One region of the Pantoea sp. GW821-FHT03E06 genome, then DNA from elsewhere that is predicted to be linked to it. Evidence: predicted binding sites of a transcription regulator. Region 1 holds the regulator's gene; each other region holds the start of a gene.
The links. Region 1 encodes PhoB, which activates phosphate uptake and scavenging genes when phosphate is short. Its sites were predicted from a motif close to CTGTCATAAAACTGNCNNAT; they were not measured.

Region 1 (4,213 bases):
ACCGGTAGATTTTCTGTTAATGCTTCGATGCGGCGCTGCAAATCGCTGAGATATTCCTGCGTAGTGATCTCAATATCCAGCCAGGTAGGATGTTCGCTGGCGCGCTCGCTGAACTGCGCCAGCTGATGTTCGATCTCCGCCATTGAGCCTTTAAGCATCTGCATCGGCTGGAATAGTGGAATGGTCAACGGCGTAACGGCATCAAGCGTGGCGCTGAACTCCAGTAGAAACACGCTCTTTTCACGCCCAAGTTCGTCAAAGCTGAGCGGGATCGGCGAGCCGCTGTAGCGAATATGGTCGCTGTTAGCGATGCGCTGTGCGCGATGAATGTGGCCGAGCGCAATGTAATCAGCCGGTGGAAACGCCTGCGCCGGAAAGGCATCCAGCGTGCCGATATAGATGTCGCGCACCGAGTCACTTTTGGTGACGCCAACGGTGGTGAGATGGCCGGTGGCGATAATAGGCAGTTTGTTCGTCAGCGCCTCGCGCTGCGCCAGGGCGGCGGCAAAGCACTGCTGATAGTGCTGCTCGATCGCTTCCAGCAGCGAAAGCTGTTTCTCGCGCCCGGATTGTCCGGCCTGGCTGCGCAGAATATCGCGCGGGCGCAGGTAAGGAATGGCGCACAGCAGCGCGCCCGGCGCGCCATCGCGCTGCTTCAGCGTTAGCACCTGCTGCTCGCCCTGCGGTGTGGCGCTGGTGATCACCTGGGTATTCAGGCAGGCCAGCAGCTCGCGCGATTCATTCAGGGTGGCAACCGAATCGTGATTGCCCGCCAGCACCACCAGCTGACAGCCGCAGGGCTGCAGCGCCACCACAAAGCGGTTAAACATTTCACGCGCATAGCTCGGCGGCGAACCGGTATCAAACAGATCGCCGGCGATAATCAGCGCATCCACCTGATGCTGCACAATCTGATCCAGCAGCCAGTCGAGAAACGCCTGATGTTCCCTGGCGCGACTTTTACTGTAAAAGAACTGGCCAAGATGCCAGTCAGCGGTGTGAATGATGCGCATGTATGCTTCCTGCTAAATAAAAACAATGCGCAAGTATAACGGCTTCAGTAGCAAACGAAAAAAGGGGATTTTGCTTGTCACATTTCTGTTTTTTATCTATTTATCACGGGGCGGGGTTTTCATAAAAGTGTCATAAAACTGACGCATAATGGCGCCGCAAATCCCAGTGACACGGTGTCACACTAGCAGGAGTTACAATGGCTAAGCGCATTTTGGTTGTGGAAGACGAAGCTCCCATCCGTGAAATGTTATGTTTCGTGCTGGAACAGAATGATTACCAGCCTATTGAGGCGGAAGATTATGACAGCGCGATTGGTAAGCTGATCGAACCCTGGCCTGATTTAATTCTGCTGGACTGGATGTTGCCCGGTGGCAGTGGCATTCAATTTATTAAACATTTGAAACGCGAAGCGATGACGCGCGACATTCCGGTGATGATGCTGACAGCGCGCGGTGAAGAGGAAGATCGCGTGCGTGGCCTGGAAGTGGGCGCGGATGATTACATCACCAAGCCGTTCTCGCCGAAAGAGTTGATGGCGCGTATCAAAGCGGTCATGCGCCGAATTTCACCGATGGCGGTGGAAGAGGTGATTGAGATGCAGGGTTTAAGCCTCGATCCCTCCTCGCATCGCGTGATGTCCGAAACCACGCCGCTGGAGATGGGACCGACCGAATATAAATTACTGCACTTCTTTATGACCCACCCGGAACGCGTCTACAGTCGCGAGCAGCTGTTGAACCACGTCTGGGGCACCAATGTGTATGTCGAAGATCGTACCGTCGATGTGCATATTCGCCGTTTACGCAAAGCGCTGGAGCTCACCGGCCACGATCGCATGGTTCAAACCGTTCGCGGAACAGGGTATCGTTTCTCTGCCCGCTACTAAACGGAGTTTTTACCGTGCTGGAACGACTCTCCTGGAAGAGATTGTTGATTGAGCTGGCGCTGGTGTGTTTACCTGCGCTGGTGCTCGGTCTGTTGTTCGGTTATCTGCCGTGGCTGCTACTGATTGCCGTCACCGGCGTGTTGTTTTGGCACTTCAGGAATCTCATGCGCCTGTCGCACTGGCTATGGGTCGATCGCTCCATGACGCCGCCTGCCGGGCGCGGTAGCTGGGAACCGCTGTTTTACGGTTTGTATCAGATGCAGCTGCGTAACCGCCGGCGTCGGCGCGAGCTGGGTAACCTGATCAAACGTTTCCGTAGCGGCGCAGAATCGCTGCCGGATGCCGTGGTGCTTACCACCGAAGAGGGCACCATTTTCTGGTGTAATGGCCTGGCGCAGCAGCATCTGGGCTTGCGCTGGCCAGAGGATAACGGGCAGAACATCCTCAACTTACTGCGCTATCCCGAGTTTTCCCGCTATATCCGTCAGCGCAATTTTGACGCGCCGCTGACGCAGATCCTCAATAATCAGCATCATATGGAATTCCGCGTGATGCCTTACAGTGAAGGGCAATGGCTGATGGTGGCGCGCGATGTCACCCAGATGCACCAGCTGGAAGGCGCGCGACGTAACTTCTTTGCCAACGTTAGTCATGAACTGCGCACGCCGCTCACCGTGTTGCAGGGTTATCTGGAAATGATGGATGACGCAGTGATGAACGAGCGCACGCGCAGCAAAGCGCTGCACACCATGCAAGAGCAAACGCGCCGCATGGACAGCCTGGTAAAACAGTTGCTGACCTTATCGCGTATTGAAGCGGCGCCGGCCATCGATCTGAAAGAGACGGTAGATGTGCCGGGCATGCTGCTGCTGCTGCAGCATGAAGCAGAAACGTTGAGTCAGGGACGTCATACCCTCCATTTCCATACCGATCCGCATCTCAAAGTATTTGGCAATGATGAGCAACTGCGCAGCGCCATTTCCAATCTGGTGTACAACGCGGTGAACCACACGCCGGAAGGGACGCGTATCGACATCAGCTGGCTGCGTACCAAACAAGGCGCGCAGTTTAAGGTGTGCGATGACGGCCCCGGCATCAGCGAGCAGCACTTGCCGCGCCTGACTGAACGCTTCTATCGCGTGGATAAAGCACGTTCGCGCGCCACCGGCGGTAGCGGGCTAGGGCTGGCGATCGTGAAACACGCGTTGGGCCATCATAATGCGCGGCTGGAGATCACCAGCGTGCCGCATCAGGAAACCTGCTTCAGCTTTCTTCTGCCACCACGGTTGATTGTGGCTAACGTGGCTCAAGAGCGTGTTAACACCTAGTGAGTCAATTTATTGCCTATGCATTCAGGTGCGCACCCTACGAAAACCCAGCTCCGCAAACGTAGGGGCGCCATTCATGGCGACCTATTCGCGCCTCGCTGGCTGCCATGACGCATTTAATTGCGCGATAAATCGCGCCGCGACAGAATAGAGCCCTTATTGAATTGCGGAACCACTCATGAAATCGCTGTTGCTCTCCTGCTTGCTGCTTTGCTCTGCTTTAGCGCACGCCCAACAAACTATGCTGACGGGTAATCTCAGCAGCGTGGGATCGGATACGCTAGGTTACCTGATGACGTTGTGGGGGGAAGATTTCAGCCGCCAGTCACCGGGTGTGAACGTGCAGGTACAGGCGGCGGGATCCTCAACGGCGCCTACCGCACTGGCGGCGGGTGCGGCGCAGCTGGGGGCAATGAGCCGTCCGATGCAGAGTGATGAACGTCAGCTGTTTATCGCCCGCTACGGCTACCCGCCGCTGGCGGTTCCGGTGGCGATGGATGCGCTGGTGGTGGTCGTTAATCAGGACAATCCGCTGTCGCACATCGCGCCGCAGCAGCTTGATGCGCTGTTTTCCATTACCCGACGGTGTGGCGCGCAACAGGTGCCGCAGCACTGGGGCGATCTCGGCTTGAGTCGCGGCGCATGGACGACGCGCAGCATTCAGCGCTACGGCCGCAACTCAGCTTCAGGTACCTGGGGATTTTTTAAGCAGCAGGCGCTGTGTAACGGCGATTTTCGGGCGGATGTCGCTGAATTTCCCGGTTCCGCAGCGGTGGTACAGGCCGTCGCCGCCACACCGAACAGCATTGGCTACGCTAGCTTTGGCTTTCATCTCAGCGGTGTGAAAATGCTGCCGGTGGATACGCCGGCGGGCGAAAGCGTGATGCCGGATGCCGAATCCATTCGTAGCGGCCGTTATCCGTGGTCGCGTCCGCTGTATATCTACGTGAATAAAGCGCCGGGCAAACCCTTACCGCCGCTGGTC
Region 2 (4,213 bases), 3.2 Mb from region 1:
GAGCGCGGCTACCACTTTGCTTCGGAAACCGACACCGAAGTGGTGGCGCATCTGGTGCATTGGGAGCAGAAGCAGGGCGGCACGCTGCGTGAAGTGGTGCTGCGCGTGATCCCGCAGCTGCGCGGCGCTTATGGCATGGTGATCATGGACAGCCGCGATCCTACGGTGCTGGTGGCGGCGCGTTCCGGTAGCCCGCTGGTGATTGGTCGTGGCGTGGGCGAAAACTTTATCGCTTCCGATCAGCTGGCCTTGCTGCCGGTGACGCGCCGCTTCGTTTATCTGGAAGAGGGGGATATCGCTGAGATTACCCGCCGCGAAATCACCATCATCGACCGCGCTGGCAAGCCGGCTAAACGCGCTGAAATCGAATCCACTGCGCAGTACGATGCCGGTGATAAAGGCATCTATCGTCACTACATGCAGAAAGAGATTTACGAGCAGCCGAACGCGATTAAAAACACCTTAACCGGGCGTTTTAATCACGGTGAAGTTGATCTCAGTGAGCTGGGCCCGGATGCAGAGAAATTGCTGAGCCAGGTTGAGCATATCCAGATCATCGCCTGCGGCACCTCTTACAATTCCGGCATGGTGTCGCGCTACTGGTTTGAGTCGCTGGCCAACCTGCCTTGTGATGTCGAAATCGCCTCCGAATTTCGCTATCGCAAATCAGCGGTGCGCAAAAATAGCCTGCTGATCACGCTGTCACAATCGGGTGAAACCGCCGATACGCTGGCCGCGCTGCGTCTGTCGAAAGAGCTGGGTTATCTCGGTTCGCTGGCGATCTGTAACGTGGCCGGTTCCTCGCTGGTGCGTGAGTCAGATTTGGCGCTGATGACCAAAGCCGGCACCGAAATTGGCGTCGCGTCGACCAAAGCCTTCACCACGCAGCTAGCGGTATTGCTGATGCTGGTGGCGAAACTCGGCCGTCTGCACGGCATGAAAGCCGAAACCGAGCACGAAATTGTGCACGCGCTGCAGGCATTGCCGAGCCGTATCGAGCAGATGCTGGCGCAGGATAAAGTGATCGAAAATCTCGCTGAAGGTTTCTCCGACAAACATCACGCGCTGTTCCTTGGCCGCGGCGATCAGTATCCCATCGCCATGGAAGGTGCGCTGAAGCTGAAAGAGATCTCCTACATTCACGCCGAAGCCTATGCGGCTGGTGAGCTGAAGCATGGCCCGCTGGCGTTAATTGATGCGGATATGCCGGTGATCGTGGTGGCGCCGAACAACGAGCTGCTGGAGAAGCTGAAATCCAACATCGAAGAGGTGCGCGCGCGCGGCGGTTTGCTGTATGTGTTTGCCGACCAGGATGCCGGCTTCAGTGACAGCGATGGCATGAAAATCATCTCACTGCCGCACGTAGAAGAGGTGATTGCTCCAATCTTCTATACCGTGCCGTTACAGCTGCTTTCATATCATGTGGCGCTGATTAAAGGCACCGACGTCGATCAGCCGCGTAACCTGGCAAAATCCGTTACCGTAGAATAATCAATCATAAGAGTGGGCCCGCAACGGGCCCGCTTCATTTCTGCACGCTGTCATATAACTGTCATATTTCGTACATTTCACTGTCATCAAACTGTCCTATTTTCCCTCCAGCAGCAATCACTGACTCCTACTAAAAAGGCATTGAGCCTGATTTTTTTAAATCCCCTGGAGGGAACATGACACTGATGCGTAGCACCGTAGCCCGAATCCTCGCCGCCACCTTCGCAGTAAGCGCGGTCTCTGCTTTTGCAGCAACCGATCTGACGGGCGCAGGCGGGACATTCCCGGCACCGGTTTATGCCAAGTGGGCAGCAGAGTACCAGCAAGCCACCGGTAGCAAAATTAACTATCAGGGTATTGGTTCTTCAGGCGGCGTTAAGCAGATCATCGCAAAAACCGTCGATTTCGGTGCGTCTGATGCACCAATGAAAGATGAAGATCTGGAGAAAAACGGCCTGTTCCAGTTCCCTACCGTCATCGGTGGTGTGGTGCTGGCGGTTAACATTCCAGGCGTGAAATCAGGTGAATTAACCCTCGACGGCAAAACTGTAGGTGATATCTACCTCGGCACCATCAAAAAGTGGAACGACCCGGCGATCACTAAACTGAACCCCGGTGTGAAACTGCCCGATTCCAACATCAACGTGGTGCGCCGCGCTGACGGTTCCGGTACTTCATTCGTCTTCACTAGCTACCTGGCGAAAGTGAACGAAGAGTGGAACAGCAAAATCGGTAAAGGTAACACCGTTAACTGGCCAACCGGTCTGGGCGGTAAAGGTAACGATGGCGTAGCCGCCTTCGTGCAGCGTCTGCCGGGTTCGATTGGCTACGTGGAATACGCCTACGCTAAGCAGAACAACCTGACCTACACCAAACTGGTTGATGCTGATGGCAAAGCGGTAGCGCCAAGCGAGGCCAGCTTTGCTAACGCCGCGAAAGGCGCGGACTGGAGCAAATCGTTTGCCCAGGATCTGACCTTCCAGAAAGGCAACGATGCATGGCCGATCACCTCAACTACGTTCATCCTGATTTACAAAGATCAGGCTGATGCGGCGAAAGGTAGTGAAGTGCTGAAGTTCTTCGACTGGGCCTACAAAGGCGGCAGTAAAACCGCAACGTCTCTGGACTATGCCGCGCTGCCAGAGAGCGTAGCGAACCAGATTCGTGCAGCGTGGAAAGCGAACATCAAAGATAGCTCCGGTAAAGCGCTGTACAAGTAACGGATTTACCCGGCCAGCCAGCACGGTTGGCCAGCTCAATGGGCGGCATCACCTGCCGCCCTGATATCCTCCTGAGAACAGAGAATTCTATGGCTGCCACTAAGCCGACGTTCAAAGCCCCCGGTAAACAAGGCGATATGATTTTCGGCGCACTGGTCAAACTGTCTGCGCTTATCGTGTTGCTGTTGATGGGTGGCATTATCGTCTCCCTGATTTTCTCCTCCTGGCCTAGCATCCAAAAATTTGGTTTCTCCTTCCTGTGGAACAAAACCTGGGATGCGCCAAACGAACAATTTGGTGCGCTGGTGCCGATTTACGGCACCCTCGTTACCTCAATTATTGCGCTGATCATTGCCGTGCCAGTGAGCTTCGGCATCGCGCTGTTCCTGACCGAACTTGCGCCGGGCTGGCTACGCCGCCCGCTGGGCACCGCCATTGAGCTGCTGGCCGCGATACCCAGCATCGTTTACGGCATGTGGGGCCTGTTTGTTTTCGCCCCGCTGTTCGCCGAATATTTCCAGACGCCAGTGGGCAATGTGTTATCGAATATCCCGATCGTTGGCGCGCTGTTCTCTGGCCCGGCATTCGGTATCGGTATTCTGGCGGCGGGCGTGATTCTCGCCATCATGATCATTCCTTACATCGCTTCGGTGATGCGTGACGTGTTTGAGCAAACGCCGGTGATGATGAAAGAGTCGGCTTACGGTATCGGCTGTACCACGTGGGAAGTGATCTGGCGCATCGTGCTGCCGTTCACCAAAAACGGCGTGATCGGCGGCGTGATGCTGGGACTGGGCCGCGCATTGGGTGAAACCATGGCGGTGACCTTTATCATCGGCAACACCTACCAGCTCGACAGCCCCTCGCTGTTTATGCCGGGCAACAGTATCACCTCCGCGCTGGCCAACGAATTCGCCGAAGCGGAATCCGGTGTGCACGTCGCGGCGCTGATGGAGCTGGGTCTGATCCTCTTCGTGATTACCTTTATCGTGCTGGCGATCTCCAAACTGATGATCCTGCGTCTGGCGAAGAGTGAAGGAGCCCGTTCATGACCGCTATTGAAGTTCAGGCTCGCGCTGAGCTGGAAGCCTCGCGCCGCAAAATGCAGGCGTGGCGCAGTACTAAAAACAAAATTGCCCTGACGCTGTCGCTGTTGACCATGGCTTTCGGCCTGTTTTGGCTGGTGTGGATTCTGTTCACTACCGTGACGCGCGGCGTCGATGGTTTAAGCTGGTCGCTGTTTACCGAATCAACTCCGCCACCGAATACAGCAGGCGGTGGCTTAGCCAATGCCTTAGTCGGCAGCGGCTTACTGATTTTCTGGTCGACGATCATCGGAACGCCACTTGGCATCATGGCCGGAATTTACCTGGCGGAATATGGGCGTAAACATTGGCTGGCGGAAGTGATTCGCTTCATCAACGATATTCTGCTGTCTGCGCCGTCGATTGTGGTCGGCCTGTTTGTTTACACCATTGTGGTGTCGCAGATGCAGCATTTCT
Region 3 (4,213 bases), 2.9 Mb from region 1:
CGTCCAGCATTTAGGGGAAGCCGATGGCCCGCTGTTTGCGAAAGGCAGCCGTTTCGCTGAGTTCCATAAAGATTTACAGCCGGGCAAAGAAGACCGCGTGATCGGCAAAGCCACACCAAGTTCATTTGTTGGCACCGATCTACAGCAACAGCTGGATGCACTGGGCATCAAGCAGCTGATCGTTACCGGCCTGATGACCCATATGTGCGTCTCATCCACCGCGCGTGATGCGGTGCCGCTCGGCTACGCGGTCATCATTCCGGAAGATGCCACGGCCACACGCGATCTGGCGACCTGGGATAACAAGGTGGTCGATCATAATGTGTTGCAGCAGGCGGCACTGGCGGGTGTTGCCGATGTGTTCGCGGAGATTAAAACCACTGACCAGGTTCTCGCGCTGCCGGTAAACTAATTACTGCACCGGCTGGCCCGGTAACAGTTTCTCTGATAATAAACGGCGGCAGGACAGGCTTTCCTGCCGCGCCTGCTGCTGCTGTTCTGGCGACAAATCCTGCCAAATGGTTTGCAGATGTTCGGCCAACCCCGCCTGGAAGTGAATCTTCTGCAACGCGTAATCGGAATTGCTACCTTCGATAATTTGCTGCATGTCCTTCGGCGTATTCCCGCGCCCGTCGTGCGTCAGCGTACAGAACATGGCGATGTAGTAGCCTTTATCTTCGTCACTGTAGTGCGGCATCAGCCACCAAACAGCGGCGCTGATAACAATGAGCAACGGCAGAAGAAATTTGATTTTTAACATGAAGGGCATCACCCGCTGAAGAGTAAAGCGCGCGATAGTAGCAGATTGCGTGCGTGCGGCCTATTCAGCACGCATTAAAGCGCCTGCGCGCACGCCCAAGCCGAGCTCCACGCCCACTGGAAGTTATAGCCGCCCAGCCAGCCGGTGACATCCACCACTTCACCAATAAAGAACAGCCCCGGCACATCGCGTGCTTCCATGGTTTTTGACGATAGCTGTGTGGTATCCACGCCGCCCAGCGTCACTTCAGCGGTACGGTAGCCTTCGGTGCCGTTCGGCTGCACGCGCCAATGATGCAATGTGTTAACCAGCTCGCTCTGCTGCTTGCTATTCAGCTGTTTCAGCGTGACGTCGGGAATCTGCTTGAGTTCCTGCAGCACTTCCACCAGCCGTTTTGGCAGAATCTTCGCCAGGCTGTTTTTCAGGCTGAGATTAGGATGAGCCTCGCGCTGCACATGAATAAAATCATCCAGCGAGGTGGCCGGTGACAAATCAATGGTGACGAATTCGCCAGGCTGCCAGTAACTGGAGATTTGCAACACGGCCGGGCCCGACAAACCGCGATGGGTAAACAGCATCGCTTCTTTAAATAAGGTGCCGTCCTGCGCCGTAATGGTCGTGGGCAATGCCACGCCGGAAAGGGTATTAAGCTGCTCCAGCAAGGGTTTATGCAGCGTGAAAGGCACCAGCGCCGCACGCGTGGGGAACACTTTCAGGCCGAACTGCTCGGCGACTTTGTAGCCGAACGGTGTGGCACCCAAGCCCGGCATCGAGAGTCCACCGCTGGCAATCACCAGTTTTTCAGCCTGCACCGCCGCGCCGTTAAGCTGCAAAGTGTAGCCGTAGTCATCGCGCTCCACGCTCAACACTTCACTGCGTAAGCGCACGCTCACCTGCCCGGCTTCACACTCTTTCAGCAAGAGATCGACAATCTGCTGCGCCGAATCATCGCAGAACAACTGGCCGAGGGTTTTCTCGTGATAGGCAATGCCATGGCGATTGACCAGATCGATGAAATCCCACTGGGTATAACGCGCCAGCGCCGATTTGCAGAAGTGGGGATTGTGCGACAGGTACGCCGCCGGCTCAGTGTGCATGTTGGTGAAGTTGCAGCGGCCACCGCCCGACATCAAAATTTTGCGCCCCGCTTTCTTGCCGTTATCCAGCAGCAGCACGCGACGGCCCAATTGCCCTGCCTGCGCCGCACAGAACATGCCGGCTGCGCCTGCACCAATAATGATAACGTCAAACTTTTCCACTGCTTTATCCGCCTTGCCTGAAAGGCGCTGATTGTAGAGATCTGTGGCTTTCAGCGCTAGGGTCAAAAAAATGCCGTAAATGTGTCATAATGTAACTCGCTAATTTATAGATGGTTTCACCTTAATTTTTAGGGTGGATGACAAATTTAAGACAATAAAGAGCTATATTTTTCTTTCATATCGCGCACGTTGTCGCAGATAATGCGCCGCGTTCATGTCCTCCCAAAATGGCGTAACGTTTATGCTACATCTGTTTGCTGGTCTCGACCTCAGTACCAGCCTGTTACTGATTCTTGCTCTGCTGTTTGTATTGTTTTACGAAGCAATCAACGGTTTTCACGACACTGCTAACGCGGTTGCGACTGTCATTTACACCCGTGCGATGCGGGCGCAACTGGCGGTTGTCATGGCTGGCGTTTTCAACTTTTTAGGTGTTTTGCTTGGTGGATTGAGCGTGGCTTATGCCATCGTTCACATGCTTCCGACTGATTTACTGTTGAATGTCGGTTCGGCCCACGGCCTCGCCATGGTCTTCTCCATGCTGCTCGCCGCGATTATCTGGAACCTTGGCACCTGGTATTTAGGTTTGCCGGCGTCCAGTTCTCACACATTGATTGGCGCTATCATCGGTATTGGGCTCACCAACGCCCTGATGACCGGCACCTCGGTGGTTGATGCACTCAACCTGCCGAAAGTCATCAATATCTTCCTGTCCCTGATTCTTTCGCCGATTGTCGGTTTGGTGATTGCAGGCAGCCTGATTTTCCTGCTGCGTCGTTACTGGAGCGGAACCACTAAGCGTTCGCGCATCCACATGACACCTGCCGATCGTGAAAAAATTGATGGCAAGAAAAAGCCACCGTTCTGGACGCGCATTGCTCTTATCGTTTCAGCGATTGGCGTGAGCTACTCACACGGCGCGAATGATGGGCAGAAAGGCATTGGTCTGATTATGCTGGTGCTGATCGGCGTGGCGCCGGCGGGCTTTGTGGTGAATCTGAATGCATCAGGTTATGACATCACGCGCACGCGCGACGCGGTAAACCATCTGGAACAGTATTATCAGCAACATAACGACTCGCTGGCGCATATGGTGCAGCTTGCACCGCCTGTTGTGCCAACGCCGGAGGAGTCAGTCGGCGGCCCGCAGGAGTTCCATTGCGATAGCAGCCGCGCGTTGCAGGCCATCGATCGTGCGCAGCTGCTGCTGAATAACTTGCAGAGCTACGATCAGCTGTCGGTTGATCAACGCGGCCAAATGCGTCGTCTGTTGCTGTGCGTTTCAGACACCGTAGATAAAGTCGCCAAGCTGCCGGAAACCAGCGCCGACGATAAGCGCTTCCTCAACAAGCTGAAAGGCGATTTGCTGGGCACCATTGAGTACGCGCCTATCTGGATTATTGTTGCCGTTGCACTGGCACTGGGCATCGGTACCATGATTGGCTGGCGTCGCGTGGCTACCACTATCGGTGAGAAAATCGGCAAGAAAGGCATGACCTATGCGCAGGGCATGTCAGCGCAGGTCACGGCCGCGCTGTCGATTGGCGTGGCCAGTTACACCGGTATGCCGGTTTCCACCACGCACATTCTGTCGTCGTCGGTGGCCGGTACCATGCTGGTCGATGGCGGTGGATTGCAGAGTCGCACCATCAAAAATATCGCCATGGCGTGGGTATTCACGCTGCCGGTGTGTATTTTGCTGTCGGGTTCGCTTTACTGGATTGCACTGAAATTAATTTGATGGATACCCTAAATAATTCGAATTGCAGGAAGGCAGCAAGTGGGTGAATCCCCAGGAGCTTACTGAAGTAAGTGACTGGGGTGAACACACGCAGCTAACGCAGCTGCAACTCGAAGTATGACGGGTATGGGGGCGACAGCGATGTCGCCCTTTTTTATTGCCGTTATTTATTGCCGTTATTTATTGCCAGATTGCCATCGCAATCAGGCTGACAACCACCAAAAAACAGAGCCCGCTGGTCAGCACGAACTGCCCGCGCACGCGTTCGCAGCGGCGAATAAATTCGTCGTCATGATGATCGTGATAGCGCTTTTCCCAGATATAGCGCACCAGCCGCACCTGCTTGCTCGGCTGACCGTGTGAAGTAAAGAAACCCGCGCCATCCACATATTGATATAACAGCGGATCGCAACCGCGCAAAACGGCCAATAGTGAGCGCAAAGAAGAGAAGTA
Region 4 (4,213 bases), 660 kb from region 1:
CGGCTGGAGCACCTTCCATGAGTTCTTTGGCCTGAAATACGATCCCAGCGACCGTGTAATTTTCCTCTATCTGGTGGCGCTGCTGCTGGTGGTGCTGACGCTGTTCGTTATCAACCGCTTACTGCGTATGCCGCTGGGCCGCGCGTGGGAAGCGCTGCGTGAAGATGAGATCGCCTGCCGTTCGCTTGGTCTGAGCCCAACGCGCATCAAACTGACCGCCTTCACCATCAGCGCCGTGTTTGCGGGCTTTGCGGGTACGCTGTTCGCCGCACGTCAGGGTTTCGTCAGCCCGGAATCCTTCACCTTCGTCGAATCGGCTTTTGTGCTGGCGATTGTGGTGCTGGGCGGCATGGGCTCGCAGCTGGCGGTGATCCTCGCAGCCATTCTGCTGGTGGTTTCGCGCGAGCTGATGCGTGATTTGAATGAGTACAGCATGCTGGTGCTCGGTGGTTTGATGGTGCTGATGATGATCTGGCGTCCACAAGGGCTGCTGCCAATGAAGCGTCCGCATCTGAAGATGAAAAGCAGTAAACAAGGAGAGCAGGCATGAGTCAGCCTTTATTAGCCGTTGAAGGCCTGATGATGCGCTTCGGCGGCCTGTTAGCCGTCAACAATGTGGCGCTTGAGCTGCATCCACAGGAAATCGTTTCGTTGATTGGCCCGAACGGCGCCGGTAAAACCACGGTGTTCAACTGCCTGACCGGTTTCTATAAACCAACCGGCGGCACCATCAAACTGCGCGATCAGCAGCTGCAGGGTTTGCCGGGCCAGAAGATTGCGCGTATGGGCATTGTGCGTACCTTCCAGCACGTGCGCCTGTTCCGCGAAATGACGGTGATTGAAAACCTGCTGGTGGCACAGCATCAGCACCTCAAAAGCGGCGTGTTCTCCGGTTTATTCAAAACCCCGGCTTTCCGTCGCGGTGAGAGCGACGCGCTGGATCGCGCGGCCACCTGGCTGGATCGCATCGGCTTGCTGGATCTCGCCAACCGCCAGGCGGGCAACCTCGCTTATGGCCAGCAGCGTCGTCTGGAAATTGCGCGCTGCATGGTAACGCGTCCGGAAATTCTGATGCTGGATGAACCGGCTGCCGGGCTTAACCCGCGTGAAACCCACGAGTTGGATGAGCTGATCGCCGAGCTGCGCGGTGAGCACAAGGTTTCCGTACTGCTAATTGAACACGATATGAAGCTGGTGATGGGCATTTCTGACCGCATTTACGTAGTGAATCAGGGAACGCCGCTGGCCAACGGTACGCCGGAAGAAGTGCGTAACAATCCGGATGTGATCCGTGCTTATTTAGGTGAGGCGTAACATGGCAAACCCGATTTTAACCTTGCAGAATGTCAGCGCCCATTACGGCCCGATCCAGGCGCTGCACAACATTAATCTGCACATCAATCAGGGCGAGATCGTTACCCTGATCGGTGCCAACGGCGCGGGTAAAACCACGCTGCTCGGCACCTTGTGCGGTGAACCGCGCGCCACCAGCGGCAACATTACCTTTGATGGCAAAGAGATCACCGACTGGCAAACGGCGAAAATCATGCGTGAAGCGATCGCCATCGTGCCGGAAGGGCGTCGGGTGTTTTCGCGTATGACGGTAGAAGAGAACCTGGCGATGGGCGGCTTCTTCGCTACGCGGCAGCAGTATCAGGAACGTATCGATCGCGTCTATCAGCTGTTTTCACGCCTGGCAGAACGTAAAGCACAGCGCGCGGGCACCATGTCCGGCGGTGAGCAGCAGATGCTGGCCATTGGCCGTGCGCTGATGAGCCAGCCGCGTTTGCTGCTGCTGGATGAACCGTCGCTGGGACTCGCCCCGATTATCATTCAGCAGATCTTTGACACCATTGAGCAACTGCGCAAAGAGGGCATGACCATCTTCCTCGTCGAGCAGAACGCCAATCAGGCGCTGAAGCTGGCGGATCGCGGTTATGTGCTGGAGAATGGCCACGTGGTGCTTGAAGACAGCGGCGAAGCGCTGCTATCCAATGAAGCCGTGCGGAGTGCTTATTTAGGCGCATAACCCCCGGTCGGCATGAATGCCGACCCTACACGATTTTGTAGGGTCGCCATTTATGGCGACTTAAACTCCAATCAAACCAAATTCCGCTGTCACATCCCCGTCATAAACCTGTTATTAATCCGTCATTTCCCCGTGTCATGTTACGTCGCGAACAAAAAAATGCGCGAATTCGCGCGTAGCTAACAGCACAGGAAAAACCTTATGTCCGCTTTTACGCTTCGTCCCCGCCTGATGAGTGTCGTGCTCGGTCTGGCGCTCAGCGGTAATGCGCTGGCTGCAACTGAGATCCCTTTCTGGCACTCAATGGAAGGCGAGTTAGGCAAAGAAGTTGATTCTCTGGCACAACGTTTTAACCAGGCTCATCCAGAATATAAAATCGTCCCGACTTACAAAGGTAACTACGAGCAAAGCTTGGCAGCGGGCATCGCCGCGGTGCGCTCGGGTAAAGCGCCCGCACTGCTGCAGGTGTATGAAGTCGGTACCGCGACCATGATGGCATCGAAAGCGATTGTGCCGGTCAATGAAGTGTTTAAAAACGCTGGCGTGCAGATGGATCCGCAGCAGTTTGTACCAGCCGTTGCGGGTTACTACAGCGACAGCAAAGGCCAGCTGATTTCTCAGCCGTTCAACAGCTCCACGCCGGTGCTCTATTACAACAAAGACGCGTTCAAAAAAGCTGGCCTGAATCCGGATCAGCCACCGAAAACCTGGCAGGAGCTGGCAAAAGATGCCGAAGCGCTGCGTAAAGCGGGCCTGACCTGTGGTTACGCCAGCGGCTGGCAGGGTTGGATTCAGATTGAAAACTTCAGCGCCTGGCATGCGCTGCCGGTGGCCAGTAAAAATAACGGCTTTGACGGCACCGATGCGGTACTGGAATTCAATAAGCCCGTGCAGGTGCGCCACATCGAAATGCTGGAAGCGATGAACAAGAAGGGCGATTTCACCTACTTCGGTCGTAAGGATGAATCCACCGCCAAGTTTTACAACGGCGATTGCGGCATCACCACCGCCTCTTCCGGTTCGCTGGCCGACATCAAACACTACGCCAAATTTAACTTCGGCGTGGGCATGATGCCGTACGATGAAACCGTACCGAACGCCCCGCAGAACGCCATCATTGGTGGCGCGAGCCTGTGGGTGATGAAAGGCAAAGATGCCAACACCTACAAAGGCGCGGCGGAGTTTATGAAGTTCCTCGCACAGCCGGAAATCGCCGCTGAATGGCACCAGAAAACCGGTTATCTGCCGATCACCACCGCCGCCTATGAGCTGACTAAACAGCAGGGCTTCTACGACAAGAACCCAGGCGCAGACATCGCCACGCGTCAAATGCTGAACAAAGATCCGCTGCCGTTCACCAAAGGCATGCGTCTGGGCAATATGCCACAGATTCGTACCATCGTGGATGAAGAGCTGGAAGGCGTGTGGACCGGCAAACAGACACCACAAGCCGCGCTAGATAACGCGGTGAAACGCGGTAACGAACTGCTGCGCCGTTTTGAGCAGCAAGTGAAGTAAACGCTGTCATCTCGGGGCCGACGTTTGGCGTTCGCCCCGATTTCTCTCTTTGATTGAGCCTGCTATGTCCTCATCGCGCCCCGTATTTCGCTCCCGTTTTCTGCCCTATTTGCTGGTGCTACCGCAGCTGGTGATTACGGCCATTTTCTTCCTGTGGCCCGCCGGTGAAGCTCTGTGGTATTCGCTGCAAAGCATTGATCCTTTTGGCATCTCCAGCACCTTCGTGGGGTTGGCGAACTTTAAGCGTCTGTTCAATGACGAATACTATCTGGCATCGTTCTGGACCACCATTGAGTTCAGTGCGCTGGTGACGATTTGCGGCATGACTTTTTCCCTGCTGCTGGCGGCGCTGGTGGATTACGTCATTCGCCTGCGTAAGCTGTATCAAACGTTGCTGCTGCTGCCGTACGCGGTCGCGCCGGTGGTGGCGGCAGTGCTGTGGATGTTCCTGTTCAATCCAGGGCTAGGGTTATTCAGCCACCTGCTGAACCAAATGGGCTACAACTGGAACTATGCGCAAAACAGCGGCCAGGCGATGTTCCTGATTGTACTGGCGTCGATCTGGCAGCAAATGAGCTACAACTTCCTGTTTTTCTTCGCGGCGTTACAGTCAATTCCCAAATCGCTGGTGGAAGCCGCCGCCATCGACGGTGCCGGTCCGGTGCG

Region 2: a site for PhoB is predicted at 1,539-1,558, ahead of pstS (phosphate ABC transporter substrate-binding protein PstS). Genes of this name have one in related genera too.
Region 3: a site for PhoB is predicted at 2,079-2,098, ahead of pitA (inorganic phosphate transporter PitA). Genes of this name have one in related genera too.
Region 4: a site for PhoB is predicted at 2,127-2,146, ahead of ugpB (sn-glycerol-3-phosphate ABC transporter substrate-binding protein UgpB). Genes of this name have one in related genera too.

What each region holds. Positions count from the first base shown of each region.
Region 1 covers NZ_JBWKUG010000001.1:994,373-998,585, forward strand. The annotation lists gene sbcD (exonuclease subunit SbcD) at 1-1,013, opposite strand, end outside; gene phoB (phosphate response regulator transcription factor PhoB) at 1,211-1,900, shown strand; gene phoR (phosphate regulon sensor histidine kinase PhoR) at 1,915-3,228, shown strand; gene AC07WB_RS04520 (PstS family phosphate ABC transporter substrate-binding protein) at 3,407-4,213, shown strand, end outside.
Region 2 covers NZ_JBWKUG010000001.1:4,181,840-4,186,052, forward strand. The annotation lists gene glmS (glutamine--fructose-6-phosphate transaminase (isomerizing)) at 1-1,491, shown strand, start outside; gene pstS (phosphate ABC transporter substrate-binding protein PstS) at 1,668-2,711, shown strand; gene pstC (phosphate ABC transporter permease PstC) at 2,801-3,763, shown strand; gene pstA (phosphate ABC transporter permease PstA) at 3,760-4,213, shown strand, end outside.
Region 3 covers NZ_JBWKUG010000001.1:3,919,643-3,923,855, forward strand. The annotation lists gene AC07WB_RS18320 (cysteine hydrolase family protein) at 1-412, shown strand, start outside; gene AC07WB_RS18325 (hypothetical protein) at 413-760, opposite strand; gene AC07WB_RS18330 (BaiN/RdsA family NAD(P)/FAD-dependent oxidoreductase) at 835-2,019, opposite strand; gene pitA (inorganic phosphate transporter PitA) at 2,261-3,760, shown strand; gene uspB (universal stress protein UspB) at 3,941-4,213, opposite strand, start outside.
Region 4 covers NZ_JBWKUG010000001.1:330,894-335,106, forward strand. The annotation lists gene AC07WB_RS01495 (high-affinity branched-chain amino acid ABC transporter permease LivM) at 1-550, shown strand, start outside; gene livG (high-affinity branched-chain amino acid ABC transporter ATP-binding protein LivG) at 547-1,314, shown strand; gene livF (high-affinity branched-chain amino acid ABC transporter ATP-binding protein LivF) at 1,316-2,029, shown strand; gene ugpB (sn-glycerol-3-phosphate ABC transporter substrate-binding protein UgpB) at 2,231-3,547, shown strand; gene ugpA (sn-glycerol-3-phosphate ABC transporter permease UgpA) at 3,612-4,213, shown strand, end outside.